Regions from separate parts of the Robertmurraya mangrovi genome, predicted to be linked through region 1. Evidence: predicted binding sites of a transcription regulator. Region 1 holds the regulator's gene; each other region holds the start of a gene.
What was found. The regulator CtsR, encoded in region 1, represses protease genes until heat stress. The targets are predictions, from matches to a motif close to ATGGTCAATAAAGGTCAAACA.
Positions count from the first base shown of each region.

Region 2: a site for CtsR is predicted at 4,852-4,872, ahead of clpB (ATP-dependent chaperone ClpB). Genes of this name have one in related genera too.
Region 3: a site for CtsR is predicted at 4,797-4,817, ahead of SM124_RS02225 (ATP-dependent Clp protease ATP-binding subunit). Genes of this name have one in related genera too.

Region 1 covers NZ_JAXOFX010000022.1:49,847-60,144, reverse strand. The annotation lists gene SM124_RS21565 (SpoIIE family protein phosphatase) at 290-1,786, shown strand; gene SM124_RS21560 (CtsR family transcriptional regulator) at 2,051-2,512, shown strand; gene mcsA (protein-arginine kinase activator protein McsA) at 2,566-3,117, shown strand; gene mcsB (protein-arginine kinase McsB) at 3,120-4,184, shown strand; gene clpC (ATP-dependent protease ATP-binding subunit ClpC) at 4,207-6,642, shown strand; gene radA (DNA repair protein RadA) at 6,844-8,223, shown strand; gene disA (DNA integrity scanning diadenylate cyclase DisA) at 8,227-9,300, shown strand; gene SM124_RS21530 (PIN/TRAM domain-containing protein) at 9,603-10,298, shown strand, end outside.
Region 2 covers NZ_JAXOFX010000001.1:189,638-199,935, forward strand. The annotation lists gene carB (carbamoyl-phosphate synthase (glutamine-hydrolyzing) large subunit) at 1-2,589, shown strand, start outside; gene argF (ornithine carbamoyltransferase) at 2,586-3,545, shown strand; gene SM124_RS01060 (undecaprenyl-diphosphate phosphatase) at 3,585-4,397, opposite strand; gene SM124_RS01065 (YjzC family protein) at 4,601-4,780, shown strand; gene clpB (ATP-dependent chaperone ClpB) at 4,882-7,479, shown strand; gene SM124_RS01075 (DUF2929 family protein) at 7,590-7,778, opposite strand; gene SM124_RS01080 (lipase family protein) at 8,021-8,761, shown strand; gene SM124_RS01085 (hypothetical protein) at 8,969-9,760, shown strand; gene SM124_RS01090 (BMP family ABC transporter substrate-binding protein) at 10,006-10,298, shown strand, end outside.
Region 3 covers NZ_JAXOFX010000001.1:440,356-450,653, forward strand. The annotation lists gene SM124_RS02215 (ATP-binding protein) at 1-1,526, opposite strand, end outside; gene speD (adenosylmethionine decarboxylase) at 1,735-2,541, shown strand; gene SM124_RS02225 (ATP-dependent Clp protease ATP-binding subunit) at 2,593-4,725, opposite strand; gene SM124_RS02230 (YkvI family membrane protein) at 4,943-5,998, shown strand; gene SM124_RS02235 (CPBP family intramembrane glutamic endopeptidase) at 6,043-6,654, opposite strand; gene SM124_RS02240 (DUF6254 family protein) at 6,859-6,969, shown strand; gene SM124_RS02245 (YkvS family protein) at 7,049-7,237, opposite strand; gene SM124_RS02250 (cache domain-containing protein) at 7,451-8,002, shown strand; gene SM124_RS02255 (methyl-accepting chemotaxis protein) at 7,981-9,180, shown strand; gene ykzS (protein YkzS) at 9,324-9,518, shown strand; gene SM124_RS02265 (SDR family NAD(P)-dependent oxidoreductase) at 9,618-10,298, shown strand, end outside.

The DNA of each region.
Region 1 (10,298 bases):
TATTATATGAACTAATTGTGAATCTGAATGAAAAATGAGCAGATTTTTAAAAACTTTATAATATTAAGCAGTTAAAAGCCTATATAATGAATCTATAGAATTAAAAAAATTTCTTTACGAGTATTAGCAAAAATGTGTTTTTGATTATATACAGGTTTTCAAATAGCACTTGTAGATAGTAAATCGATTTAATAAATGAGGCTAAGATGAGGAGATTTTATAATGAAACCATTTATTTTTTCTATATACAAAGAGAAATCATTACATATTGTAACAGTAAGTAATAGTTATGAAAAAGCAAATTGAGGAACTAAAATCTGCTATCAAACATTTTCAGTCTCTTTTTGAAAGCCTAGATGAAGTGTATTGGACAATGGACGTTGAAGAAGGCAAGCTTCTACAAATATCTCCATCTTGTCAAAAGATATATGGACTTCCACCCGAAGCCTTTTTTGAAAACTCAGCTATCTGGTTAGATGTGGTGTATCCAGAGGATTACGAGTATGTATTAGAAAAGCAGCAGGTATTAAAAACAGGGGAAAAATTAGATTATGAATATCGTATTATACATCAACAGGATCAGTCAATTCGTTGGGTAAGAGATCAAACGGTCCCTACATTAGACTCAGAAGGAAATATCATTTTTCTAAATGGAATGATATCGGATATAACAGAGAAAAAAATGAAAGATAAGAGACTAGTTACCCTTGCAAAAGTGTTAAATAGCACAATTGAAGGTGTCTTAGTTACAGATCATAATCAAAAGATTATTATGTTTAATCCAGCTTTTACAACCATAACGGGTTATGGAAGTGAAGTAATAGGTATGACACCAAAAGTGTTAAGATCTGGTTTGCAGGAGTCAAACTTTTATAAGAAACTATGGCATCAGCTTAAGACAAAGGGCTTTTGGCAAGGAGAACTGTCAAACCGTCGAAAAAATGGAGACATCTATGTTCAATGGGCTACCATCACGACAATTAAAGGTGAAAATGGAGAAATACAAGGTTATGCATCAATATTTGATGATATAACTGAGAGAAAAAGAGAAGAAGATAGGATACATGAGGATATTCAGCTTGCTTCTTTAGTTCAAAAAACTATTCTAAAACCTTCTTTTAACAATAATGATATTCAAATTTCAGGTTATTATAAACCGTCCTATGGTCTTGCAGGGGATATGTACACCTGGTATGAATTAGGTCCAGGGAAATATGGCGTTATTATATTCGATGTCATGGGACATGGTGTGGCCGCTTCCCTAGTTGTCATGTCTATTAATTCAATCCTAAGGAGCATTATCCAGACTAATCCTCATCCAACATATGTATTTAAAGAGCTTAATAAACATATTAGGAACTTATTTCACCTGAATAAAAAGGAAGTACCTTTCTATTTCACAGGTATATATTCCGTTATCGATTTAGGTAAAAATCAAATTGAATATAGTAACGCTGGGCATCCTGCAGGCTTTTTGAGGCAAGTCGATGGCAATATACAAAGACTTGATGAGGGAACGGTTCCAATTGGGCTTTTGGATGAGATTGACGTACCTACCCAAAAACTATCTTGGACAAAAGGAAGTCAATTGATTTTATATACCGATGGACTTATAGATATATTTAACGAAAGTATTCTAAAAAATATTGTTATTCTAGAAAAAGAGATTAACAAACAGGCCAAGCTCTTTACAGAAAAAGATATAGAGAATTTTATTGATTTTATACAAAATAAGTATGGCGAGTTTAAAGATGATGTCTCTTTACTATTAGTAAATTTTAAGTAACTCTTTCCATGGAAAGAGTTTTTTCTATATTTAAGGTTTAAATAATTTTGGGGCGGGAAAATGTAGTGGTAATAAAGGGTTACATTATTGATTTTTACAATTACTAATACACAAATAATAGAATAAAACATACATTTGATTCGTTAAAGATTTAAAAAATGGTTAGAATGAACAGTATGTAAAGATTGCATGAATATGGGAGGTTCATGTATAATTTTAATCAAATAAGTCAAATATAGTCAAAGTCAGATAGGAGGAGGTTTTTTGAGGAACATCTCCGATATCATTGAGCAGTATTTAAAAGAAGTACTAGAGTTAAGTGAGCAGGAAATTGTTGAGATAAAGCGAAGTGAGATTGCAGACAAATTCCAATGTGTTCCTTCACAAATAAACTATGTAATAAATACTCGTTTTACAATCGAAAAAGGGTATGCAGTGGAAAGCAAGCGTGGTGGTGGTGGTTACATTAGAATTATGAAGGTCCAGTCACATGATTACGCGCATTTAATCGAACAGCTCCTCAACTTATTTCAGAGTCGAATATCACAAAATAGTGCTGAAAACGTAATCTATCGTTTAGTTGAAGAAGAGGTCATATCAAACAGAGAAGCAAAAATTATGTTAAGTGTTATAGACCGATCTGTATTATATATTGACCTTCCTTATCGGGATGAGCTTCGTGCAAGAATGTTAAAAGCCATGCTGACATCCTTAAAGTATAAGTAACTTTCAAAAAGGTACATTTTAGAAAGAAGCGATAGCTTGAGAGGTGATTCAAAGTGATTTGCCAGGAATGTAATGAAAGGCCTGCTACTCTTCATTTCACTAAGATTAATAATGGGGAAAAAACAGAGTATCATCTTTGTGAAAAATGCGCCCAAGAAAAAAGTGAAAGTTTTATTTTAAACAATACCTCGGGATTTTCAATTAATAATCTATTAGCTGGATTACTTAATTTTGAAAGTACTTTCCAACAACCTACTCAAAAGTCACCCTTTTATCAAGAAGAAGTTTTACAATGTGAAGGCTGTTCTATGACGTATAAACAATTTATTCAAGTTGGACGTTTTGGATGCGCGAATTGCTATGAGACCTTTAAGGAGCAAATGAAGCCTATCCTAAGAAGACTTCATAGTGGAAATGAGACTCATAATGGTAAAATTCCTGAGCGTATTGGAGGGAATATTCATCTTCGTAAGAATATCGAAGACTTAAAGCAAGCATTAAAAGACTCCATAGCTCAAGAAGAATTCGAAAAGGCTGCTGAGATTAGAGATCAAGTCCGGTCTTTAGAGAAGCAGTTAAATGAGTCTAACCAGGGAGGGGAATGAGCGTGTCGTTGGAACGATTTATTAATCAAGCTATTAGCTCGTGGATGAGCTCAGAGGGGCCTGATTCAGACATTGTTCTAAGCTCCCGAATTCGTTTAGCGAGAAATATAAGTAAATACCAATTTCCAACATTATTTACGAACGAAGAAGCACAAGAAGTTATCCATACGATTGAAAAATGTGTGAGTAACCACAAGATTCTAGACCTTGGGGAGCTTGAGCTTCTGTTAATGGAAAACTTACAACCTTTACAAAAAAGGGTTCTCGTAGAAAAGCATCTGATTAGCCCACATCTAGCTGAGAGTTCTCCTTTTGGTGCTTGCCTCCTTTCTGAAAATGAAGAGGTTAGTATTATGATTAATGAGGAGGATCACATTCGTATTCAGTGCTTATTTCCGGGATTTCAATTAACTGAATCCCTTCATATGGCAAACCAAATAGATGATTGGTTAGAGGAACATGTGGATTATGCTTTTAATGAAAAGGTTGGATATTTAACTAGCTGTCCTACGAATGTGGGAACAGGCTTAAGGGCTTCGGTTATGATGCATTTACCTGGGCTTGTCCTTACTCAACAAATGAGCAGAATCATCCCGGCTATTAACCAGCTAGGGTTAGTAGTAAGGGGGATATACGGTGAGGGTAGTGAAGCATTGGGGAATATCTTTCAAATCTCCAATCAGATTACACTCGGAAAATCTGAAGAAGATATTGTAGAAGATTTAAAAAGTGTAGTTAGTCAATTAATTTCACAGGAAAGATCAGCTAGAGAAGCATTACTAAAGACTTCTAACATACAATTAGAAGACAGAGTATTCCGCTCCTTTGGGATCCTGTCCAACAGCAGAATTATTGAATCGAAAGAAGCCGCTCGCTGTTTGTCTGATGTTAGGTTAGGGATAGATTTAGGTTTTATAAAAAATATTTCAAAAAATATTTTAAATGAATTAATGATTTTAACCCAACCAGGGTTTTTACAGCAATATGCAGGTGGGCCATTAAGACCAAATGAGCGAGATATACGCCGTGCTTCACTTATTAGAGAAAGATTAAAGATGGAAAAATAAGTTTTGTAGGGAGGACTTGAACATGATGTTTGGACGCTTTACAGAAAGAGCACAAAAAGTATTAGCATTAGCCCAAGAAGAAGCGATTAGATTAGGACATAACAATATCGGTACAGAACATATTTTGCTAGGGCTTGTTCGTGAAGGTGAAGGTATTGCAGCTAAAGCTCTTTATGCTCTAGGACTAGGTTCAGATAAAATCCAAAAAGAAGTAGAGAATCTGATTGGCAGAGGACAAGATGCTTCTCAAACGATTCATTATACTCCACGTGCTAAAAAGGTAATTGAGCTATCTATGGACGAAGCTCGCAAACTAGGTCATTCCTATGTAGGAACAGAACATATTTTATTAGGTTTAATTAGAGAGGGAGAAGGAGTAGCAGCTAGAGTACTTAATAACCTAGGTGTTAGTCTAAATAAAGCTCGTCAACAGGTACTGCAACTTTTAGGAAGCAGTGAGTCAAATGGTCACTCAGGAGGAGCTGCAGCTAGTGCCAATACTCCAACGCTTGACGGACTAGCACGTGATTTAACGGCAATTGCTAGAGAGGGTAGCTTGGACCCTGTTATTGGCCGAAGTAAAGAAATTCAACGTGTAATTGAAGTGTTAAGCCGTCGTACGAAAAATAATCCTGTATTGATCGGTGAGCCAGGAGTCGGTAAAACAGCGATTGCTGAAGGTCTTGCACAACAAATTGTTAATAATGAGATTCCTGAAACATTACGTGATAAACGAGTAATGACGTTAGATATGGGAACAGTAGTTGCTGGAACGAAATATCGTGGTGAATTTGAAGACCGACTAAAGAAAGTGATGGATGAAATTCGCCAGGCAGGTAATATTATTTTATTCATTGATGAGCTTCATACTCTAATTGGAGCAGGTGGAGCAGAAGGTGCCATTGACGCGTCTAATATTCTAAAACCATCACTAGCTCGTGGGGAACTTCAATGTATCGGTGCTACTACACTTGATGAATATAGAAAATATATTGAAAAAGACGCAGCCCTTGAGCGTCGTTTCCAACCGATTACAGTGGATGAACCAACATCTGATGAATCCATTCAAATTTTAAAAGGGCTACGTGATCGTTATGAAGCACATCACCGTGTATCGATTACAGATGAAGCTATAGAAGCAGCTGTTAAACTTTCTGACCGTTACATTTCTGATCGTTTCCTTCCGGATAAAGCGATTGATCTTATCGATGAAGCAGGATCGAAAGTGCGTTTACGATCTTATACAACACCACCTAACTTAAAAGAGCTAGAAGCTCAATTAGAAGAGGTACGTAAAGAAAAGGATGCAGCTGTTCAAGGACAAGAGTTTGAAAAAGCAGCTTCTTTAAGAGACTCTGAACAACGTCTACGTGAAAAACTTGAAGAGACGAAGAAGTCTTGGAAAGAGAAGCAAGGAAAAGAAAACTCTGAAGTGACAGTGGAAGATATTGCGAACGTTGTATCAAGCTGGACTGGAATTCCTGTTTCGAAGCTTGCTCAGACAGAAACCGATAAACTGTTGAACTTAGAATCTATTTTACACTCTAGAGTGATTGGGCAAGAAGAAGCTGTTAAGGCGATATCTAAAGCGGTTCGTCGTGCTCGTGCAGGCTTAAAGGATCCGAAAAGACCAATTGGTTCTTTCATCTTCCTAGGTCCAACAGGGGTTGGGAAAACAGAACTTGCTAGAGCACTAGCAGAATCTATGTTTGGTGACGAAGATGCGATGATTCGTGTTGATATGTCTGAGTATATGGAAAAACACTCCACTTCTAGATTAGTTGGTTCACCTCCAGGTTATGTAGGTTATGAAGAAGGTGGGCAATTAACAGAAAAAGTACGAAGAAAACCTTATTCGGTAGTACTTTTAGATGAAATTGAAAAAGCACATCCTGATGTGTTTAATATTCTCCTTCAAGTATTAGAGGATGGACGCCTAACAGATTCAAAAGGAAGAACGGTAGACTTTAGAAATACAGTATTAATCATGACTTCTAACGTCGGAGCAGAATCTTTAAAACGTAACAAATATGTAGGTTTTAATATCCAAGATGGAGAACAAGACTATAAAGATATGAAAGGGAAAGTGATGGAGGAATTGAAAAAAGCATTCCGTCCAGAGTTCCTTAACCGTATCGATGAAATTATTGTCTTCCATGCACTGGAAAAGAAACATTTACAACAAATTGTTACTTTAATGTCTGATCAATTAATCAAGCGACTAGTGGAACAAGATATTACATTAGAATTAACAGATGCTGCGAAAGAAAAGATCTCCGAAGAGGGGTACGATCCAGAATATGGAGCAAGGCCACTGCGCAGAGCTATTCAGAAAAATATCGAAGATCGCTTGTCTGAAGAACTCCTAAAGGGAACGGTATTAAAAGGACAAAATATTATTATTGATATTGATAATGGTGATTTTATCGTTCGAACAGGTGAACCTGTAACAAAATAATGATTGAAAGGTACACGTTTTAAACTTGCGTGTACCTTTTTTTACAAGTACACTTGTTCGTATACAGTATAAAAGAATAAATTCCAATCCACCTTCCCCTATATAAAAATACTCCTTAAATTTCTTGTCAAAGCATTCATCTAGAATAGCATGTAAAAAACCTTATTGTATGTGCATACATATAGAGAGAGGAAGAAAAGAATGGCAAAAGTAAAAACAAAATTTATCTGCCAAGAGTGTGGATATGAATCCGCAAAATGGATGGGAAAATGCCCTGGTTGTGGTACATGGAACAAAATGGTGGAAGAGGTTGAGAAAACAAGCACGAATAGAAGAAAGGCTTTTACACACTCTGAAGGAACCAATGTACTATCGAAGGCTACTCCTATTACCTCCATTGAAACCACCCATGAACCAAGAATACAAACGGACCTTTCCGAGTTAAATCGAGTACTAGGTGGAGGGATTGTAAGAGGTTCACTAGTTTTAATAGGGGGAGATCCTGGTATCGGGAAGTCCACCCTTTTACTACAAGTTTCTTCTCAGTTAGCAAATAAAAACCAATCGGTTCTATACATTTCAGGTGAAGAATCGATGAAGCAAACTAAATTAAGAGCGGACCGTCTAGGCGTAGCCTCGGAAAATCTATTAGTTTATTCAGAAACGGATTTAGATGAGATTAGTCGTACTATTGATAACGTCAATCCTAGCTTTGTAATTATTGATTCCATTCAAACTGTATTTCACCCCAACGTTACTTCTGCCCCAGGAAGTGTATCCCAAGTACGAGAATGTACAGCGGAACTCATGAGAATTGGTAAATCAAAAGGAATTGCTATCTTTATTGTTGGTCATGTTACGAAGGAAGGATCTATAGCGGGTCCAAGACTTTTAGAGCATATGGTAGATACCGTTTTATATTTTGAAGGTGAACGTCATCATACATACCGTATATTAAGAGCTGTAAAAAATCGCTTTGGATCTACAAATGAGATGGGTATTTTTGAAATGAAGGAGTTCGGCCTTGAAGAAGTAGAAAATCCTTCTGAGATTTTTTTAGAAGAAAGAGCACAAGGTGCTTCCGGCTCTACAGTCGTTGCATCAATGGAAGGAACTCGTCCTGTTTTAGTGGAGATTCAGGCTCTTATCTCTCCTACTAGCTTTGGAAATCCTAGAAGAATGGCAACGGGCATTGACCATAATCGAGTTTCTTTATTAATGGCTGTATTGGAGAAGCGTGTAGGTTTATTATTAGCTAATCAAGATGCTTATTTAAAAGTGGCGGGTGGCGTGAAGTTAGATGAGCCAGCTATTGACTTAGCGATTGCAGTTAGTATCGCTTCTAGTTTCCGAGATAAATCAACGAGACCGACTGATTGCATTATTGGGGAAGTAGGTTTGACAGGAGAAGTAAGAAGGGTATCTAGAATAGAACAACGTGTCCAAGAAGCGGCAAAGTTAGGGTTTGAACGTGTCATTATACCTGCTAATAATATAGGAGGCTGGAAGGGCCCAGAGGGGATAGAATTAGTCGGTGTATCAACTGTTTCACAGGCACTTCATGTAACGTTAGGGGGGTAATATGTGGAGAATAAAAAGCTTAATGAGATGACCATGAGTGAAGTGTTACAATTCATCGCACCAGGAGCTCCCATACGTGAAGGAATTGATAATGTTTTGCGTGCGAATACGGGTGGCCTTATCGTCTTAGGTTACAATGAAAAAGTAAAATCCATTGTAGATGGTGGTTTTCAAATTAACTGTCCTTTCACACCTAGTTATTTATATGAACTGGCTAAAATGGATGGAGCGATTATTTTAAATGAAAAGGGAAATAAAATCTTAATTGCAAACGCACAATTAGCTCCAGATCCAAGTGTCCCCTCTACTGAAACAGGGATGCGCCATCGGACGGCTGAACGGGTTGCAAGGCAAACGCGAGCTCTTGTCATTGCCATTTCCCAAAGACGAAATGTAATCACTTTGTACCAAGGGAACTTTAGGTACGCTCTTCGTGAAATTGCTGTCATTCTTACGAAAGCAAATCAGGCTATTCAAACATTAGAAAAATATAAGGTTGTCCTAGAACAAAGTATTTCTAACCTAGGAATTATTGAGTTTGAAGAAATGGTCACATACAGTGATGTTTTACAAGTGATGCATCGAGTAGAAATGGTTTTGCGAATAAAAAATGAGCTATTAACCTATTTAAGCGAGCTAGGCACGGAAGGCCGGTTGATTAGATTACAAATGAACGAGCTTTTATCAGATATAGAAATGGAAGCTGTACTCATTATAAAAGATTATGCTTTTTCAAGGGATCATAAGCCGGAAGAATTTTTAAAGAGATTTCAGGAGATGTCGACAGGGGATATGATTGAAGATACAGTGCTATTAAAAATGTTAGGTTACCAAGGATACATTCATGTGGATGAATACATTTGTCCTAGAGGATATCGTATGTTAAATAAGATTCCTCGACTGCCTCCCATTATCATTGAGAATTTAGTGCATAAATACAAGGAGCTAAGAAATATTGTTTCTGCCTCTGTTGAAGATTTAGATGAAGTGGAAGGAATAGGGGAAGTAAGGGCAAGAAAAATAAAAGATGGCCTTAAGCTCATAAAAGAGCAGCTATTTGCTGATAGACAACTCTAAAAAGGGATTGAATTGAAATAAACAATATGCTAAAATGAAAAATTTAAATATTTGACAGTTGATTTTACTTGGTGCTACCCTTTATGTATCAAATAATATAAAAAATTACTACTAATGGTAACTATTTTTAATATAAATCGTCTTAATAGTGTAGAGATCATTAACTTTAAAAGAGAATAGCTAAAGGTTAATACTATTTTAATAACATTTTCTTTTCAATTTGTTAACATTATCAAATTTCTCAGTAATAATAGGTTTCAATTTTTAGAATTTGTTTATAATGAGTAAAAGGAGGTGAAGGAATGTTAAAACGTATTATACAAGCATGCTTCCTTATTACAGGTGGGACGCTAGGGATTTTTCTTATTCCCGATTTATTAAAATTAGTGAGTTTAGATGACATTCCTCTAATAAATAATCATTATGTTACCGCTATTTTAGGTGCAATTATTTTTTATCTTATTACTTTTTGGGCGGTTGATTATGTAGTTAACTTTATTAAATGGTTAGAAGAATCTATCGTAAAAATACCGATTACTGATATTATTTTTGGTAGTGTTGGACTAGTATTTGGTCTTGTAGTGGCTTTTTTAGTAGGTTATGCTTTAAGCGCAATTGAAGTTCCTATTTTAAACACAGTTGTTCCCATTTTATTAACTCTTCTTTTTGGATATTTAGGATTTCAGGTTGGCTTTAAGAAAAGAGACGAATTGCTGAATCTTTTCTCAAAGGGAAAGAAGAAGTCAGGTGAAGAGGAACCAACGAGTAAGGAATCTCCTAAGGAATTAAAAATTCTTGATACTAGTGTAATTATCGATGGTAGAATCGCTGATATATGTCAGACAGGCTTCCTTGACGGTACGATTGTGATTCCACAATTCGTACTAGAAGAATTACAGCATATTGCCGATTCGTCGGATGTATTAAAACGTAATCGTGGTCGAAGAGGTTTAGATATATTAAACCGTATACAAAAAGAGCTTTCGATGAATGTTGAG
Region 2 (10,298 bases), on a different contig from region 1:
CTAGGCGGAACGGGGGGAGGAATTGCAGGGAGCTTAGAAGAACTTTCAAGCTTAGTAGCTGGAGGTTTACAAGAAAGTGCCATCGGACAATGTTTAGTTGAAAAGAGTATTGCTGGATTTAAAGAAATTGAGTATGAAGTAATGCGTGATAAGGCTAACACTTGTATCACGATTTGTAATATGGAGAATTTTGATCCTGTTGGTATTCACACGGGAGATTCTATTGTCGTTGCACCTTCCCAAACTTTAACGGATGAAGAATACCAAATGTTAAGAAGGGCTTCTATTAAAATTATTTCAGCTCTTGGGATTGTAGGAGGTTGCAATATTCAATTCGCTCTAGATCCTAATAGTAAAAAATATTATTTAATTGAAGTGAATCCTAGGGTGAGCCGTTCATCTGCATTAGCTTCTAAGGCAACAGGGTATCCAAATGCTAGAATGGCTGCCAAACTTTCTGTAGGGTATACACTTGCCGAGCTAATTAATCCCGTAACAGGGGACACGTTTGCAAGCTTTGAACCTACTTTAGATTATGTAGTGGTTAAGTTTCCAAAATGGCCATTCGATAAGTTTCCTACCATTAATCGAACACTCGGAACGCAAATGAAGGCGACGGGGGAAGTAATGGGAATTGATCGAAACTTTGAGAGAGCCCTTTTAAAAGCCGTACATTCTTTAGAAATCAATATAAATGATTTAAAACTTCCTCGTTTAAATGGACTCTCTGTCACTGAGTTATTGGAGTTATTAAACCAACAAAGTGACGAGCGATTTTTTATTCTACTTGAACTACTTCGCCAAGGTGTTCATATGGAAGCTTTACATGAGGAAACGAAGATTGATTTATTTTTCTTAAGGTATTTAAAGAAGCTTGTTTCATTGGAAAAAGAAATTGAATCGGTTAGTTTCGAGTCTGTTTCCAAGGAACAGTTGCAGTTATATAAAGAAAAAGGTTTTAGCGATGCTTATTTGGCTATTACGTGGAAAGTAAGTGAAGCCGAATTAAGAAGTAAAAGAAAACATATAGGAGTTATACCAGCTTATAAAATGGTAGATACGTGTGCAGCTGAGTTCGAAGCAAAAACAAATTACTACTATTCTACTTATTTTGGAGAGAATGAACAAACTAGTTCCAATAAAAGAAAAGTCCTCATCATTGGGAGTGGGCCGATACGAATTGGTCAAGGTATTGAGTTTGATTATTGTTCTGTTCATGGTGTGTATGCCACTAAAGAAGAAAATATTGAAACGATCATGATTAATAATAATCCAGAAACCGTTAGTACGGACTTTGCAACTGCCGATCGCTTATATTTTGAACCACTAACGGTTGAGGATATTTTAAACGTATTAGAAGCAGAAGAAATGGATGAAGTTATTATTCAACTTGGCGGACAAACGGCAATTAATTTGGCGAGTGAGTTAGAAAATTATGGAGTAAAAATTTTGGGTACCAAGTCTTCAACGATTGATCTATTAGAAGACAGACAATTGTTTTATGAATTATTAGATACTCTTAAGATTCCTCGTTTAAAAGGAAACGTTGTTTACAATGAAGAGCAGCTATTTGAAACAGTTAAAAATATTGGTTATCCCGTTTTAGTAAGGCCATCTTTCGTTATTGGTGGAAGAGGGATGGAAGTGATGAATACCGATGAAGAACTATCTCATTACTTAAATAGTGGGTTTGCTCAATTTCCTTTCCTAGTAGATGAATTTTACCGTGGAGGAGAAGCGGAGATAGACTTAGTGGCTGATGGTGAAAAGGTGTTGGCACCAGTGGTTATGGAGCATATTGAACAAACAGGTGTTCATTCGGGAGATAGTATGTCATTTTTACCCGCAATGACTATCCCGAAACAGGTACAAGAAACAATGCTACAATATGCAGCTGAAATCGTTCAAAAACTAAATTATAAAGGATTAATGAATATTCAATTCATCTTTAAAGACGAAAAAGTTTACGTTCTGGAGGTTAATCCTAGGGCAAGCAGAACGGTTCCGATTGTAAGTAAAATGACAGGTATTCCACTTGTGCAAATTGCGACAAAAATATTGCTCGGGAAATACATTCTGTCGAATGATGACGTTAGAAACAATTTAATGTCCATCCCGTTTGTTTGTGTAAAATATCCTGTATTTTCTAATTATGCTTTAAAAGGTTTGGATTCTAAACTTAGTCCAGAGATGAGATCTACTGGGGAAGGAATTTGTTTAGGGAAGAATTCCGAAGATGCTTTAAGGAAAGTATTTCATAAAGAATTAAAAAACATAGAGTCAGGTACCATTTTTGTAGAAGCCGCAGTTAGTGAGTTTGAACAACTATTACAACAAAGTAATATTACGATCCAACAAATAAGTGATTCTTCACAGCTAAACAAAGAAAAAGCACTTGCTTACTATAATCCTGGACATTTGAAAAACGATAAACTTTTAAGAGAGACTGCTACGAAAAACAGAATCATGACTTTTACAGAGGAGGAGAGTTTAAAAGCATTTATTACAGCTTTAAACTGTCATTCGTTCAATGTTCATTCTATAGAAGATTGGCATGAATTATTAGGAGAGGGAGTGAAGGCTAGATGATTATAGCAAAACCGAATCAAATTGACGGAAGTATTAAAGGTAAAGACTTACTAACATTAGCAGATTATTCACCAGAAATTATTAAAGGGATACTAGCTAAGGCGAAGAAACTAAAGAATGCTGCACGATTAGGTGAAGTGACTAATCCTTTAAAAGGGAAAATTCTTGGAATGATCTTTGATAAACCTTCTACTAGAACGAGAGTTTCTTTTGAGGCAGGAATGCTTCAGCTTGGTGGCCATGCATTATTTTTAAGTGGTCAGGAATTACAATTGGGTCGTGGAGAGACTATTGCAGATACGGCAAAGGTTTTATCACAATACGTAGATGCTATTATGATTCGAACGTTTTCTCATCAAACGGTAGAAGAGCTGGCTGAACATGCAACAATTCCCGTCATAAATGGTTTAACGGATATGTATCACCCATGCCAAGCACTTGCTGATTTATTAACCATTCAAGAAGTAAAAGGAACACTAAAGGGTTTAAAGCTTGCATATGTAGGAGACGGAAATAATGTTGCTCATTCTCTTTTGATTGTTGCAGCAAAAATGGGAATGCATATAGCAGTAGCTACTCCGGTAGGCTACGAGCCAAATAAAGAAATTACCGAGATGGCTCAAACATTTGCACTAAGCAGTGGAGGAAAGGTGACCGTAACGAATAGTATAGATGAAGCTATTCACCAAGCTGATGTCATATATACAGATGTGTGGACTAGTATGGGCCAGGAAGAAGAAAATGAAATCCGCCTAGAAGTATTTAAGGACTTTCAAGTTAATGAGGAGATTTTAAAAGGAGCAAAGGAAGATTATATGTTTATGCACTGCTTACCAGCTCATCGTGGTGAAGAGGTAACAGCTGATGTGATAGATGGAAAGCACTCCTATGTTTTTCAGCAGGCAGGAAATCGACTACATGCTCAAAAGGCATTATTGGTAGAAATCCTATCATAAATAAAGAGGGGAGTGTAAAACGGATACACTCCTCCTTTTTTATGAAAGAAAATACACTAGCGGTCCTGCAATAAAGCAATAGATAGCAAAAATCTTTAGATTTCCTCTTGCCATAATTCCCATAAACCATTTTAGTGAGAAGTAAGAGGCAACTAATGATGCAACGAATGCTAAAGCATAGGGGATAGCTAACTCGCTAATATTCGGATCTTGAAGGATATCGTTAAAGCCTAAAATCATTCCACCAACACTTACTGGTATGTATAGTAGGAAAGAGTACCGTAATGCTGTTTCCTGTTTCATCCCTAATCCCATGGCAGCAACAATGGTAGCACCAGAACGACTAATTCCAGGGATTAGTGCAACAGCCTGTGCCAAACCAACAATAATGGCATCTCTAACGGAAAGGTCTGCATCATTCTTTCGACCTTTTAAGTTACGAATAAGCCACAGAGCAAGCCCTGTTACTAATAATGTAATACCAACAGTTTTAATGGATGCAAGGTTTTCCTCTATAAAATCACCAAATAAAACACCTATAAAACCAGCAGGAATTGTACCTATAATTAAGTATATAATAAAGCGAAAATCAGCTTTAGCATGTTCATCTTTCGTTGTCACATAGGCGATTCCATTTTTAATTAATCTTATTATATCTTCTCTGTACACAATTAATACGGCAAATAATGAAGCTGTATTCACAAGAAGAGCAAAGCTTAATCCTTCAATTTCCAACCCTAGAAAGTATTGAGCAATTTCTAAATGGCCACTTGAAGAAATAGGAATCGGTTCAGTAAAACCTTGAAATAAACCTAGAACAAAGTATTTTAAAAGTACTAATAAATCTTCCACAAAGACCTCCCGTTTTACAATGATTTGTACTACATCATTTAACTACACATCTTTTTTTGTGTAAAGGGTTTTAAGGACTAAAGCATATTCTTGAACACTCCACTGCTAAAAAGATCATGACAAATAACAGTAAAATGTTCCTTTCATGAACAGGACAGAAACGGTCATCCTAATAAGGACATCCAATGAAAGGAGTGTTAATCATGGGACAAAGTCGTCATTTCCGTGCAGGTAAAAAAGCACCGAATAATGGTTATTATATAGAAGTAGGTGAAGAGGGCGACGGAGTAATGAACCCGAAGAAAATAAAGCTCAAAGCCGGGGATCGTTTTCCTGAAAACTCAAACCATAATCGTCATTGGACATATACGAGAAAACCTTAATATGCACATCTGAGCCATCCTATACGGGATGGCTTTACATATGAAGAATTTGGATTATAATAAAAAATATAAAGGTCAAAAAAGGTCAGGAGGTTCGAATAATGGATTTTAACCACATGACGGAGAGTTTACAAACAGCTTTTCTAAATGGACAATCCATTGCCATCAAAAATTCTCACCAAGAAGTAGATGAAATACATCTTTTCCTAGCATTAATGGAGTTAGAAAATAGTCTAACGATGTCTATATTAAACAAACTGTCAATATCTATAGAGCCATTTAAAAACGATTTGAATCTTTTACTAAGGAAAAGGCCTCAAGTGTCCGGTAGCGGGGCTGAACAAGGAAAATTATATATAACCAGTAAACTTCAAAAAATTATGACTGATGCAGAACAACAGATGAAAAACTTCCAAGACGATTATGTTGCTGTTGAACATGTTTTACTAGCGATTTTTGAGAATCAACAATCTGGTATTAAGGATTTATTTAATAAGCATCGAGTTAATAAAGAAGATGTAATTAAAGTAATCAAAGAGATAAGGGGGAATCAAAGGGTGACATCTCAAAATCCAGAGGCTACTTATGAGGCATTGAAGAAATATGGTCGAGATTTAGTGGAAGAAGTGAAGTCAGGTAAAGTGGACCCTGTCATTGGAAGGGACACAGAGATTAGAAATGTAATACGTATTTTATCTAGGAAAACGAAAAACAATCCGGTGTTAATTGGGGAACCTGGTGTCGGTAAAACTGCTATAGTGGAAGGGTTGGCTCAAAGAATTGTTAGAAAAGATGTACCTGAAGGATTAAAAGATAAAACCATCTTTGCTTTAGATATGAGCGCACTGATTGCTGGAGCAAAATTTAGAGGAGAGTTTGAAGAGCGTCTTAAAGCAGTTTTAAATGAAGTGAAAAAAAGTGAAGGTAAAATATTGTTGTTCATCGATGAACTTCATACCATTGTTGGTGCGGGAAAAACAGAAGGAGCAATGGATGCTGGAAATATGCTGAAGCCGATGCTAGCTCGAGGAGAGTTGCATTGTATTGGGGCCACTACATTAGATGAGCATCGTAAATATATTGAAAAGGATCCTGCCTTAGAACGTCGTTTTCAGCAAGTATTAGTTCAAGAGCCTGATGTAGAAGATACAATCTCAATTTTACGTGGATTAAAAGAACGGTTTGAAATCCATCATGGGGTGAATATACACGACCGAGCGATTGTCACAGCTGCTACACTATCTGATCGCTATATTACAGATCGTTTTCTACCTGATAAGGCGATTGATTTAATTGATGAAGCTTGCGCGATGATTCGAACAGAGATTGATTCCATGCCAACGGAATTAGATGAAGTAACTAGACGTGTAATGCAGTTAGAAATTGAGGAAGCGGCATTACAAAAAGAACAAGACTTCTTAAGTAAAAATAGACTGCAAAGCCTGCAAAAGGATTTGGCTGACTTACGTGAGAAGGCTAATGCGATGAAAGCAAAATGGACGTCAGAGAAAGAAAGTATTCAAAAGGTACAAGAAAAAAGAGAGTCTCTAGAGAAATTGCGTAGAGAATTAGAGCATGCTGAAAATAATTACGATTTAAATAAAGCTGCAGAACTAAGACATGGAAAAATTCCTTCCTTGGAGAAAGCACTAAAATCACTGGAGGAAGAGGTTAGTAAAAAATCTGAGGAGCGACTCTTGCGTGAAGAAGTAACGGAAGAAGAAATAGCTAATATTGTTTCTAGATGGACAGGTATCCCACTCGCTAAATTAGTTGAGGCAGAACGGGAAAAGCTTCTCAGGCTTGAGAACATACTTCATGAAAGAGTAGTAGGTCAGCATGAAGCCGTAGAGTTAGTCTCTGATGCTGTACTAAGAGCAAGAGCAGGAATCAAGGATCCTAACCGTCCAATTGGATCATTTATTTTCCTCGGTCCAACAGGGGTTGGAAAAACCGAACTAGCCAAAGCATTGGCTCAATCCTTATTCGATAGCGAAGAGCAAATCATTCGTATTGATATGTCCGAATATATGGAGAAACATGCAGTATCTAGGTTAATTGGCGCACCTCCTGGATATGTAGGTTATGAAGAGGGTGGACAACTAACTGAAGCAGTGCGAAGAAAGCCTTACTCTGTTATCTTACTTGATGAAATCGAAAAGGCGCATCCAGAAGTGTTCAATATTTTGCTACAGATGCTTGATGATGGTCGTATCACAGACTCTCAAGGCCGTACAGTTGACTTTAAAAATACGGTTATCATTATGACTTCAAATATCGGATCACAGTATTTATTTAATGAAAGCCACCCAAGTGAGGTTACAGAGGAAACGAGAGACAAGGTCATGTCTCAATTGAGAGGACACTTTAGACCGGAGTTTTTAAACCGCGTCGATGAAATCATTCTTTTTAAACCGCTTGCCTTGAGCGAGATTAAAGAAATTGTTACAAAGTTAATCAATGAATTGCAAAATAGATTAGCCAATCAACATGTTCAATTAAGTATATTAGATGAAGCGAAAGAATATATTGCAGAAAACGGATTTGATCCTATATACGGTGCTAGACCTTTAAAAAGGTTTATACAGCGTAATGTTGAAACCTTACTTGCAAAGGACATTATTGCAGGGAAAATTAGAGACAATAGCTCTGTTCAAGTTGTGCTTGAGGAAGGTAAAATTCATTTAAGGATGGTTTAACAGAAGCTCTTGACCTCTTTATACTTATACTACTTAAAGTAAAATAAAAAAAGTCATCCTGTTTGTCAGGGTGACTTTTTCTAAAATAAACTTCAGGCAAAGGAATATAATTAATGTAACCCTTCTTTACCTTTAGGTTCAGGAATGATTGTAGAAAGAACAAATACTAAGATTGTTGCTGCTACAGCCAAAATGCTACCGGTTACAAAATCAAATGTAGTTCCAATCATAGAGCTTACTACGTAAGTTACCATTTGAACTAATAGGAATGTCCAGAAGAAAGTCCAAAAGAATTGCAACGTATTCACCTCTTACTATTTAAAATTCCTTTTCCATCTTACCACATAAAGAAATAATAATAAACGCTAAATTCAATTCATTTATAGATTACCCCAATTATAAAAGGATTTTCAGTCACTCAGCATTAATACTTGTCATTATTTTATACAGACAATTCTCTAAATAATAGGCAAACTCCCTTTCGTTTTATTTGAACCTTCATACATTATAATGAGCAAATTATGCTAAAGGAGTTTTTAGTATGGAGAACCGAAACTTTAAACTGGATACAGAATGGAATATGATTCATTATCCCAAGAAGCCTAAAGGTTTCGGTGTACTTATTTTGGGAGATGAAAGGCATTTTGTAGATGAGAAATCGAGCTTTTGGATTCAAAATGAAGGGAAATTTGCTATTATTAACAAACTAAGAGACGAAGGTTACACCATCTTTTACTCGAATTTGTATGGGAAAAATTGGGGAAGTGAAAAAGCAGTACATTTAGCAAAACGACTTTACGAATATATGATTAGAACAGAAATTATTAATTCAAAGATTCATATTATTGCTGAAGGAATGGGGTCTTTAGTAGCTATAAAATTATTATCTGAAATGGAAGAAAAGATTAGATCATTAGTTTTAATCAATCCAATTCTTTCGTTAAAGCATCATCTTGAACAAGAGAAAGAACGTAAATTCTTTTATAAGAAACTAATAAATGAAATCTCTTTTTCCTATGGAAAAGAGACTAAACAAATGGTGGAGTTAATATCACAAAGCATAGATGCCCCAACAAATTTGAAACCTGATATCCCAACAAAAATTATCCATGTTTTAGCTGGAAATCGTGCCTATAAGCAGTCAAACTTACTCAAGCAGCTATCGGTACAATGGGAAACTGAAGAGGCACCTATCAATATTTGTTATATGCTTCCTGAAAAGAAACAACAAATTGGCCAGCAAGTCATTAAATTCTTTAATGCCCATGAAAAGATCCTGTAATTAGGCTTGAATGAGTAGTTTATGACAGGTTCAGACTTTTACAAATGATGGACGAATGCAATTGAAAGATATATTCATACCTCTCTGAGCATAAGCTTTCAAAAAAGCTGTTTTTAGATGAGAGTAACAGTAACAGTCTAGGTAATGACTGTTAACAAAAACTCAAAGTAATAACAGTTTTTGAAGCTCTCGGGGAGGAGAAAATAGATGGACAAGGCTGTAATAATAAGACCTTTTGGTTTTCTTGGGTTTCACCTATGTATGAAATTACTTGATGAAGGAATCGAAGTAGTTGGGATTCATATCGGGGGCTCTAGTCATTCATCTTCGTCATTTGAAGAGAAGAGAATGGAGATTGGAAGAAATGCTAATTTTATTGAAACGGATTATTTAAGTGAAGAGCTAGAACATACCAGCGTTATTTTTATAGATGCCTATGATTTATACTTTAGAGGAAACAAACAGGAGATACTTATTTATACTAATATCATTAAAAGTATTCAAAAAAAGACTACAGGTAAAATCATCTTTCTACTACCCAATCAAATATTGTTAGAGAATAATGAAGTGCACAATAAACACAGACATATGCTAACTACAAACTCAATTCAAGAGATATATTTACCGACTGTATTTGGTCCATGGCAGCCTGAGGAGTTTACTTTCCAACATTTCTTAGTAAGTAAGCTCAAAGGAAACAGTGAATGGACCGTAAATAAAACAGAGGATACCGAAGATGCAATATTCGTAAGAGATGTGGTAGAAGCCATTTTTGAACTTATAACGAATAGTGATGAAAAAATTGTAATAAAACATCAAGAAAAAAATAGCTGGTACGAATGTGCTCAGTACTTAAAGATTCCTACTAATCAGGGGAATAACAAAAAATTGGTTAGTGAAGGAAATATTAAAATTAAAAGAATTCAACCGGGTATTACAGCAGAGGAAGGCTTAGAGGAACAAAAGAGACAGATTAAGCATTTAATTGAGGAAAGATAAAATTTAAAAATATAGGCTGTCTTTGAGTAACAAAGTTTTAGAAAAGAGCCAAAATATAAGACAATAAATTGGCTAAAATAAAAAAGTATATGCTAAACTCTTATAGGCAAAATACTAGTCTGAAAAAGTTCTTTTCTATCTTAAGGGTTAAAGTTAGAATGAAAGAGATTAGTTATGATACCGGGACGAACTATATTTTATATATATGTAGAGGGCGTGTTTTCTTTACTAAGGAGCGAACAGGAATGTATAAGTTATTGACTCGTTTCGGGATTTTCTTTTTATGTCTTTTCTTGCTTACTGCTTGTGGACAACCTATTTCAAGTGGGAAAATACAAAAGGTTGGTCTACTCGTTCCTGAAACAGTGAACGATCAAGTATGGGGCACGAAAGGATATAAAGGACTGTTGAAAATCCAGTCACGGTTTGATGTTGACGTTTATTATAAAGAGGGAATGAATAGTCAACTTATTGTAGAACGGGCAGTGAAAGAATTTGACCAAAAAGGTGTAAATTTGATCTTTGGACATGGAAATGA
Region 3 (10,298 bases), on a different contig from region 1:
CTAGGATGATTACTGCTAATCTTTACCGAACCTTTATGTTGTTCAATAATTCTTTCCGTTATCATTAATCCTAATCCTGTACCATTTTCTTTTGTTGTGAAGAAAGGAGTGCCAATCTTTTTTAATACTTCAGAAGGAATTCCTATGCCATTATCTTTAATGACAATTAATACTTCATTTTTATTTAGATTTATACAATCAAACTGTATGGTTCCTCCAGTAGGCATGGCTTCAAACGCGTTTTTAAGCAAATTAATAAAAACTTGCTTCATTTGGTTTGCTTCACACAAGACTACATCATGTGTAGCCTTACAATTTTTTATTATAGAAACACCTTTGAAGTTAGCCTCCGATTCAAAAAGTAAAATCACTTCATTTATTACTTCAGTTATACTATGAGCTTTTGGGTTAAGGACATGAGGTTTCGATAGTATGAGAAATTCACTAATAATTAAATTCATTCTGTGGATTTCTGAGTTAATAATTGAAAAGTATTGGCTAAAAGCGCTATCTTTCTCGCTAATCATTTTAATGAAACCCGATATCACAGTTAAAGGATTTCTGATCTCATGTGCGACCCCTGCAGCAATTTCACCTGAAATTTTGAGCTTCTCAGAGTTTCGGATATATTCTTCCATTAATCGCTTTTCTGTTGAATCTCTGGCGATCAAAGAGACAGCAAATACCTGTTTATCACCATTGTAAACAGGTGAAATGGTTGCATCTAATATATAATTTTTCTCATTTAAATATATGGGAATATCAGCCCCAGATTTACCAAAACCTTTTTTTGCATTCTCTAAATAGTCCATAAGTGGATTGTTGTGGTCCCTTATGTAACTTGTTATATGAATCCCAGGTTTAAATGTTTTTACATTAAAAAGTTCAATAAAGGCATCATTGACTTCTATGACTTTCAAATTTAAATCCATTACGGCTATTGAATCTTTTGTATTTTGGAAGAATGCTTCCACTAGTGATTTAGTGGATTGTAAATCAATCTTTGCTTTTTTCTCATTAGCATAAGCTTTTTCCCAAAGCTGGTTTGCATATTTGATCATAAAAAATAATGATATACCAATCAGCAATGCTAGGAGAACAAAGTAGGGGAGTTCTTCTGCTCCACTTTGTTGAAATATTAGTTCTCCATTTGTTATAGAAAAATAAATTAAAGAAAAAACGGCTAGAGTCAAAGCTAGGAAAAGGGATAAATAACTTTGATAAAAGGCAAAAGCAATGATTCCTAAAAGAAAGAAAGCATAATTGCTTAAATATGGATAAGTAATATTTAAATAAAAAATATATCCAAAATACAAAAAGTTATAGGAAACCATTACAACATAAGCATTAATTCTCATTTTATATAGAGCAGTACATATTAGGCAGATTAATAAACCATATGGAGGCCATAGCATTTCAGTACTCTCGTCTACAATATAATAAAATACTGAATCTATGAGATAAAATACCCATAATAAAACCATTAACAATCGATTTCGATTTTGGATTAAATACATTTTATCCATCAATTTCCATTTCCTTCCTGTTATCTCACTAATATCATATCATATCTTTCTTTAATTAGTAGAAAAATCGCGAAAATAGTCGAATGGAGTGGGAAGTCCATTAAGACCACTATAGATGAGATTCCTTCGATTTTTCTTTAAGAAAGTGGGCAATATATAAATATTTAAATGATTAAATAAGAGTTGTTCGGCGAGGAGGACCTTTTGAATGAAACTTACACCGGAACAAGTAATTGAGTTACATGGTTTTAATAATTTAACAAAGACGTTAAGCTTTAATATGTATGATATTTGTTATACAAAGACAAGGGAAGAAAGAGAAGCTTATATTGAGTATATTGATGAGCAATACAATGCGGACCGTTTAACAAAAATTTTGGGGAATGTTTCTGATATTATCGGAGCACATGTATTAAATATTGCTAAACAAGATTATGTACCACAAGGAGCTAGTGTAACCATACTAGTTTCTGAAGGACCAGTGGTAGAAGTTCCAACAGAATCCTATGAAGAATCACCAGGTCCGCTGCCTGGTAATGTTGTCCTTCAACTAGATAAGAGTCATATTACGGTTCATACTTATCCTGAATACCACCCTTATGAAGGGATATCGACATTTAGAGCGGATATTGATGTGTCTACATGTGGTGAAATATCACCTTTAAAGGCCCTAAATTATTTAATTCATTCCTTTGATACAGACATCATGACAATTGATTACCGTGTCAGAGGTTTCACTAGAGATAAAGATGGTCGAAAACTATTTATTGATCATAATATTAATTCGATTCAAAACTTTATCCCTGAAGAAGTGAAAGAACAATACGATATGATTGATGTAAATGTCTATCCTGATAATATTTTTCATACTAAATGTCGTTTACGGGAGTTTGATTTAAACAACTATCTATTTGGGTACACAAAAGATAAGTTAGAGGTTGAAGAACAAAAGGAAATTGCTGAAAAATTACAGATGGAAATGGATGAGATTTTTTACGGGAAGAATATTAATTAGCCAAAAAAGCTCTACACATTCCTAATGAATGTGTAGAGCTTTTGAATGCTATTATTTAATGACAATCTTTCCATCCTCGAGTGTGGCGGTTAAAGATAGAGTTTCAGGTTGTTCAAGAATAAAGTCAGTAATTTTATCCTCAAGCTGCTCTTGAATAACTCTTCTTAGTGGACGGGCTCCAAAGGAAGGGATGTATCCTAACTCAGATAGTTTATCTATTACATCCTGAGTCACCGTTAACTTGATATCTTGTTCTCTTAGCATCACATTTAGTTCATCTAACATAAGGTTAACAATTTGAACTAATTGGTTTCTCTCAAGAGCTTTAAATTCAATGATACTATCAAATCGGTTTAGAAACTCTGGTTTAAAGAACCCTCCTAAAGATTTTAAAATAGAAGATTCTTCTTCTGTTGCGGTTTGATTAAAACCTACTCTGTTCTCTTTATGACCAACCCCAGCGTTAGATGTCATAATAATGACTGTATCTTTGAAGTTCACTGTTCTACCTTGGCTATCCGTTAGGCGACCATCTTCAAGGATTTGAAGGAACATATGCTGAACATCAGGATGGGCTTTCTCAATCTCATCAAGTAAAATGATACTGTATGGATTTCTTCGGACTTTTTCAGTAAGTTGCCCCGCTTCCTCGTGTCCAACATACCCAGGAGGGGAACCAATAATTTTAGAAATGCTGTGTTTCTCCATATATTCACTCATATCTAAACGAATCATAGAATCTTTAGTTCCAAATAATTCTTCTGCAAGTGTCTTAGAAAGTTCAGTTTTCCCTACACCTGTCGGACCGACAAATAAGAAAGAACCGATTGGGCGATTTTTAGATTTCAAACCTGCTCGGCTTCTTCTAATCGCCTTTGTTACTTTTTGGACTGCTTCTTCCTGTCCGATTACTTTATGGGCTAGATTCTCATAAAGGTTTTTCATTCTTACTTGTTCATCTTCTTGGAGTTTCCCGACTGGAATACGAGTTTTCTTTTCAATAATCTCCTCAATATGCACAACTTCAACAATAGGACGAGAAGTCATATCTTTTTTGTTAAGAGATTCTTCTAAATGCTTTTCCTCTTTACGAAGTTCTGCCGCTCTTTCATAATTTTCTACTTTTAAGGCTATTTCTTTTTCTTGAGCAATTTCTTTAAGTCTTTGTTCGATTTGTTCTAGTGAAGTATAATCTGTCTTTAAGTTTAGTTTAGATCCAGCTTCATCCATTAAATCAATGGCTTTATCTGGTAGAAATCGATCTTGTATATAGCGGCTAGATAATTTAACACATGCTTCAAGGGCTTCGATTGAATAGGTTACTTCATGAAAGTCTTCATATTTTGCTTTAAGACCTTTTAAAATATGAATTGCTTCGTCAACTGTTGGCTCCTCAACATGAACGGGCTGAAAACGTCTTTCAAGTGCAGCGTCCTTTTCAATGTTTCTGTATTCCTTTAAAGTTGTGGCACCTACGAGTTGAAGCTCCCCACGTGCCAATGCAGGTTTTAAAATGTTTCCTGCATCCATAGAACCTTCTGCTGAACCTGCACCTACTAACAAGTGAATTTCATCAATAAATAGAATAATATTTTTTCTTTGCTGTAACTCTAGTATGAGTTGTTTCATTCTTTCCTCAAATTGACCACGAATCCCTGTATTAGCAACTAATGAAGCTACGTCTAGCAAGATTACTGGCTTATTTAACAGTTTTTTAGGAACTTGGCCATCTGATATTTTTAGAGCTAAGCCTTCAGCAATTGCAGTTTTTCCGACTCCAGGTTCACCAATTAGAACGGGATTATTCTTATTTCTTCTATTTAATATTTCAATGACACGGTTTACTTCCTCCTCACGACCAATTACGGGATCAATTAAACCAGCAATAGCCATTTGAGTTAGGTTTCTACCAAACTGATCAATAAATCCACCGTTTCCACCGGCAGTAGGTGAAGGGTGTTTCTCATCATTTTTAGGTTGTTTTGAGTAATTATTAAGAAATTCATCTATTGGAAACTGATTAAAGTTCTGGAATCCTGACATGCCTGGCCCAAAGGCTGAGCTTATTTTTTGTTTCTCAGCATGATAGCAATCTCGACAAAGGTGTAATTCTGTTTCCTTACCATTAACATTCATTTTTAAAAGAATATTTGATTGATGTTGCTGACATTTGTTACATAGCATTTTGGCATGCCTCCTTAAAAATGTATTATAAATTCGACTTTGACTTTCTTTGACTTTTACAACGTTATTATACTTTGACCTTTTTTGACTTTCAAGTATTTTGTCTCGAAATCTCTTCCTCATTTTAGTGATTAATTGCGTTAAATAATATTTTCCTTCAAAAGCTCGTCATTGTTTGTCCATCTCTTCATATATTTAAAAGGAGGGGGGAGATTTTGTGAAAACAAACTGGGCTGCAGCCTTCCAAATAGCAGCTGTATACGTTGGAACAGTTGTAGGAGCTGGTTTTGCAACTGGTAAAGAGATCGTGGAATTTTTTTCACGATTTGGATTTATCGGATTGGTTGGTATATTAATGGCTGGTTACATACTCATTTTTTTAGGATCAAAATTAATGAGAATAGCCGCACATATTGATGCAAAATCCTATCAAGAATTTAATGAATATTTATACGGCAAATTTTTTGGTACTTTTATAAATATATTGACCTTATTTATGCTTTTAGGAGTTTGTGCTGTCATGTTATCCGGTGCAGGCGCTATTTTTCAAGAACAACTAGGTCTTTCCAAAAATTTTGGGGTGTTATTAACAATTGCCTTGTCGGTTGTTGTTATGTTTGTTGGAATTAAAGGACTATTTGCTGTTAATACATTTGTTGTACCGATGATGATTGCATTTAGTTTTATGTTAATGGTGATATCCGTACAAATGCCAGATTTTTTGGGCCAAGTATTATTTATTCCATATGTAGAGGATGGATGGAAATCAGTAATAGCTCCGTTTTCCTATACAGCACTTAATCTTGGTCTAGCACAAGCGGTTCTAGTCCCTGTTGCTTCAGAGATTAAAGATGATCAAACAGTTAAATGGGGGGGCATTCTCGGAGGAATTGCTTTAACAACCATTTTGATTTCAAGCCATGTTACATTAGTGATGTTACCAAGTGTTGAACTTTATGAAATTCCTATGGCGGTTATTATGAAAAATCTTGCTTCTGGCCTCTATTGGATCTTTATATTTATCATATACGGAGAAGTGTTTACATCTGTTATAGGAAATGTGTTTGGGCTAGAGAGACAAATAAAAAATTATATCTCGATTCCAACAATGATAACGGTCTCTTTTATCTTTCTGATTACTTACATCGTTAGCTTTATTGATTATGGGACACTTTTATCCTATTTATATCCTGTCTTTGGATACGTTAGTATGGCATTTTTAATTCTATTATGGATGAAGCCAATTGATCTTAAGAGTGAGTTTAAAAAGTGATTGGTATAGAAAAAAGACTCGAGGCTTCGAGTCTTTTTTCAATATTAATAAAGTGGAAAAATAACTAGCAAGAATAAGTCAAAAATTAAATGAGAAACAATTACTAAAGGGATACTGCGTTTCCAAGCGTATAACCAGCCCCAAAACAGCCCAGCAAATAATGCCGCAAAAACAAGCATATAAGAACCAGAATAAAGGTGGGCTAAAGAATACATAACTGCCGAAATTATGATGCTTGGCCAAACATTTACATGCTTAAACAAACGCTTTTGTATAAAGCCTCTCCAAAAAATTTCTTCACCAGGAATAATAATTAATAATAAAACGATATAGTGCCAGATCGCTGTTGGTGATAGTCGATTGTATAGCTTAGAGATTTGTGTGCTAAAAGGTAGGTTTAAAATATCAATGAGAAAATTACCTGCCCAAAACAGACCGAAAAGGATAAGACCTGAAATTACCCCGATTGACAAATAAGTATTAGTGGAAACTTCATCATCTACACTTTCATTCAATATGGTATAGGTAATTAAAAATAACATGGAAGCGGTGAAAATATACCAAAAGACGTTTTTGTCGCTAAAAGTTAAATAAAGCAAAAAATGTGCAAAAATAAAACCGATTACTAATTTAATATCAGTAAGGAATTTCATCATAAAATAAACTCCTTTCATAAGAAACCAATCTATATTGTAACAAAAAAAGCATGTTAGTGGTAATGAGAAAGATAAATATCTACAAAAGAAGGGCAATTGGTCTAAAAAAAAAGACAATATATAGGGTAAATGTATGGTTATATATGCTAACAAAATAAAAATGTACTTATTAGCAAAATATAAAATAGGAAGGGAGGTTTGGAAATGACTAAATCAAAGAAAGAAAAGGAAAGAGCGTGGACGGTCAGAAAACAAGACCAGCATCCTCATGGAAAAGTTAAATCTTTCAAAGAATTAGCTAATGAAAAAGAATAATGTCAATATTAAGAAAATAAAAAGCAGCCTTGTGGCTGCTTTTAACGTAAGTCTCTATTCTAATTAGACATTTTTTAGACTATATTGCAGATTCTTTAATAACTTTATAGTTTTTGTGATTGACGACCGTACGCTGTTCAAGCTCCAGGTCACGGTAATTATCCATATAAGTTAAGTCTACAATAACTGAATTCTCATTTACTTTTTCTACAATTCCTTGTAGTCCATCTTTAAATTCTATAACATTTCCCACATCAGCTTTCTTCAAGGTAGCCCCTCCTTTAGTTCGAAATGCAAAATATATTATTAACATTTTGCACTACTTTCTGGTATTCGTAAAGAATTTTCACATAATTTCTTCAAAAAAAATGGAAATTAATTATTTTAAGAGAAAACTAGATTTAATTTTAAAATAAATAATCTGAATATTGCAAAAAGAAATATAGTCATTTAGAATGATATTATAGATGGAGGTGCTCGCATGAAGTTCAATATTCGAACTAAACTTATTACTATATGCTTAATTTTATTAGTTATACCCGGGTTGATTATAGGTCTAATAGGGTATGTTATTTCAAAAAATGAATTGAACAATTTAGCTGAAACAAGTTTAAAAAATAGTGTAAACCTTTCACTTAAAACAATTGAACTCGTAAATCAGAAAGTGGAAAGCGGATCATTAACTCTTGAACAGGCACAAGAGGAAGTAAAAAAAGAATTATTGGGTGAAATGATTGATGGAAAACGCCCTATTACAAAGGAGATTGATCTTGGACCAAATGGCTACTTATACGCAATAGATGATAAAGGAAATTTATTGATGCATCCAGTCCTTGAAGGAGATAATTTATACGAAGCAAAAACAAAAGATGGTTTTTATTTTCTTCAAGACGTCATAAAAAAGAGTGCACAAGGGGGATTTACCTATTATGAATGGGCTCTTCCTAATAATCCAGATAAAACGCTTCAAAAATTGTTTATTCAAAAAAAGATCCTCATTGGGGATGGATTGTGGCCTCTGGTTCATACATGATGGACTATAATAGTGGAGCGAATAAAATTGTAAGCGTTTTAGCTCTAACATTAGGAATTTCAGTTATTATTGGCGTATTCATTATTATCCTTTTCTCCAAACATATTGCCTTACCTATTAAAAAAATTGCAAATCACGTTAAAGAGGTAGCGGATGGTAATCTAGTACTTGATGAGCTTAAAGTAAAGAATAAGGATGAGGTAGGAGAATTAGCCAATGGATTTGAGCAAATGATTGTACAATTGAAGGCTTTACTACATGAGGTATCTGATTCGGCTGAGCAGGTGGCAGGTTCTAGTCAGGAACTAAGTGCTAGCAGTGAACATAATGCTCGAGCAACAGAGGAAATTAATGGTTCCATTCAAGAGGTTGCAACTGGAGTAGAAGTACAATCAACCAAGATGAAACAAATGATTGAACAGACGATAAATATTTCGAATTCTACCGATCAAATACATTTAAATACAAAGAGTATGCATCACTCAGCAGAGAAAACAAATGAAATTGCAAAAAAAGGGAAAGATTATGCACAAACAGGAATCCAACAAATGATTGAGGCTGCCAACCATGTAGAAACAATGGAAAAGACAGCATTAAAGCTTAACGAAAAGTCGGTTGAAATTGAAAGTATGTTATCTCAAATTTCTGCTGTTGCGGATCAAACGAATCTATTAGCATTAAATGCAGCGATAGAAGCAGCTCGTGCGGGTGAGCATGGTAGAGGATTTGCCATCGTGGCGGAAGAAGTTCGAAAACTTGCAGAACAATCAGGAAAAGTAGCTAGCGGCATTGGAGTACTAATGAATGATATTAGACAAGAGACTGAGGATGCTGTTATGACTATGAAGACAGGTAAGCAGTCAGTGTTGAAATGTCAAGAGACAGTAGATCAAACAGGACAAGCTTTCCACGACATTTATCAATCATCTAATGGAGTGTATAACAAAACATTAGAAGTATCGAAATCAATTGAAGAAGTTCATCATATTATCGAGCTTTTAGTAGCTAATTCTAAGGAAATTTCTAACATCATTGAAGAAGAGATTCGTTTCACTAATCAAGTGGCTGCGGCAACAGAAGAACAGACAGCTTCGATGGAACAAATAACAGCTTCAGCCATCAGTCTTGCAAAGCTTTCAGAACATCTCCAAATTCATGTGCAAAAATTTAAATTATAACCGTACGGCTAGTAGAATATACTTGTTAGGAAACAGCCAAAATAAATGAATAAAATGGTATATACAAATCATCATTTATTTCCGTGGAAATTTCGACAAAGTTCTAGTATTCTTAAACCATAATAAAATCATGGGTGGAGATTATGAACGAACAATTAATAAATGAGTCCTTAGATCAGCTGAGAAGAGGAGAAATTTCCGAGCTATTTGTTAAAAAAGAAGATTTTTTATCTTTTAGAAAAGTAATTGTTAAAAGAGAAGATTTCAAACAATTTAGGGGAATAGCCCAACATGGTGGAAATGTCGTCTACCAATATTTAGATGTTCCGAGAAGTTAATCATAACGTTAATTTTAGACAAATTAACATTGAACGAGAGCCTGACAAATTTATCAGGTTCTTTTTTAGGCTGTTTTTACTTTTACAGGAGGTTTGTAAATGAGTTCATTTAAAGATAAATCCATTATTGTAACAGGTGGAGCGAATGGTATTGGACAGGGAATTTGTGAATTCTTTGCAGAGAGAGAAGCTAAAGTGATTATTGCAGATATTGATGATCAAAGAGGAATCCAATTGCAAAAAGATATTGTTAGTAAAGGCAACAGTGCTATTTATATCCATTGTGATGTTAGTAGAGAAGATGATGTAAAGAAATTAGTTGCACAAACGATTGAGCAATATCACGCCATCGATGTTTTGATTAATAATGCTGGAGTATCAAAGTTTATACCTTTATTTGAAATGTCTTTAAAAGAATGGGATGAAGTAATAAATACAAATTTGAGAAGTGTTTTTCTCTGCTCAAGGGAAGCTGCACAAGTTATGAAAACAGGCAGTTCAATCGTTAATATTGCATCTACGAGAGCGTTTATGTCAGAAGAAAATACAGAAGCTTATTCGGCATCAAAAGGTGGAATCATTTCCATTACACATGCATTAGCAAGAACACTTGGACCAAAAGGTATTAGAGTGAACAGTATAAGTCCGGGTTGGATAGAAACGAATAACTATGATGAATTAAGAGACATCGATCATTCACAGCATTTAACAAATAGGGTTGGAAAACCAGAAGATGTGGCAAGATGCTGTTTATTTCTATGTAATAGTGATAATGATTTT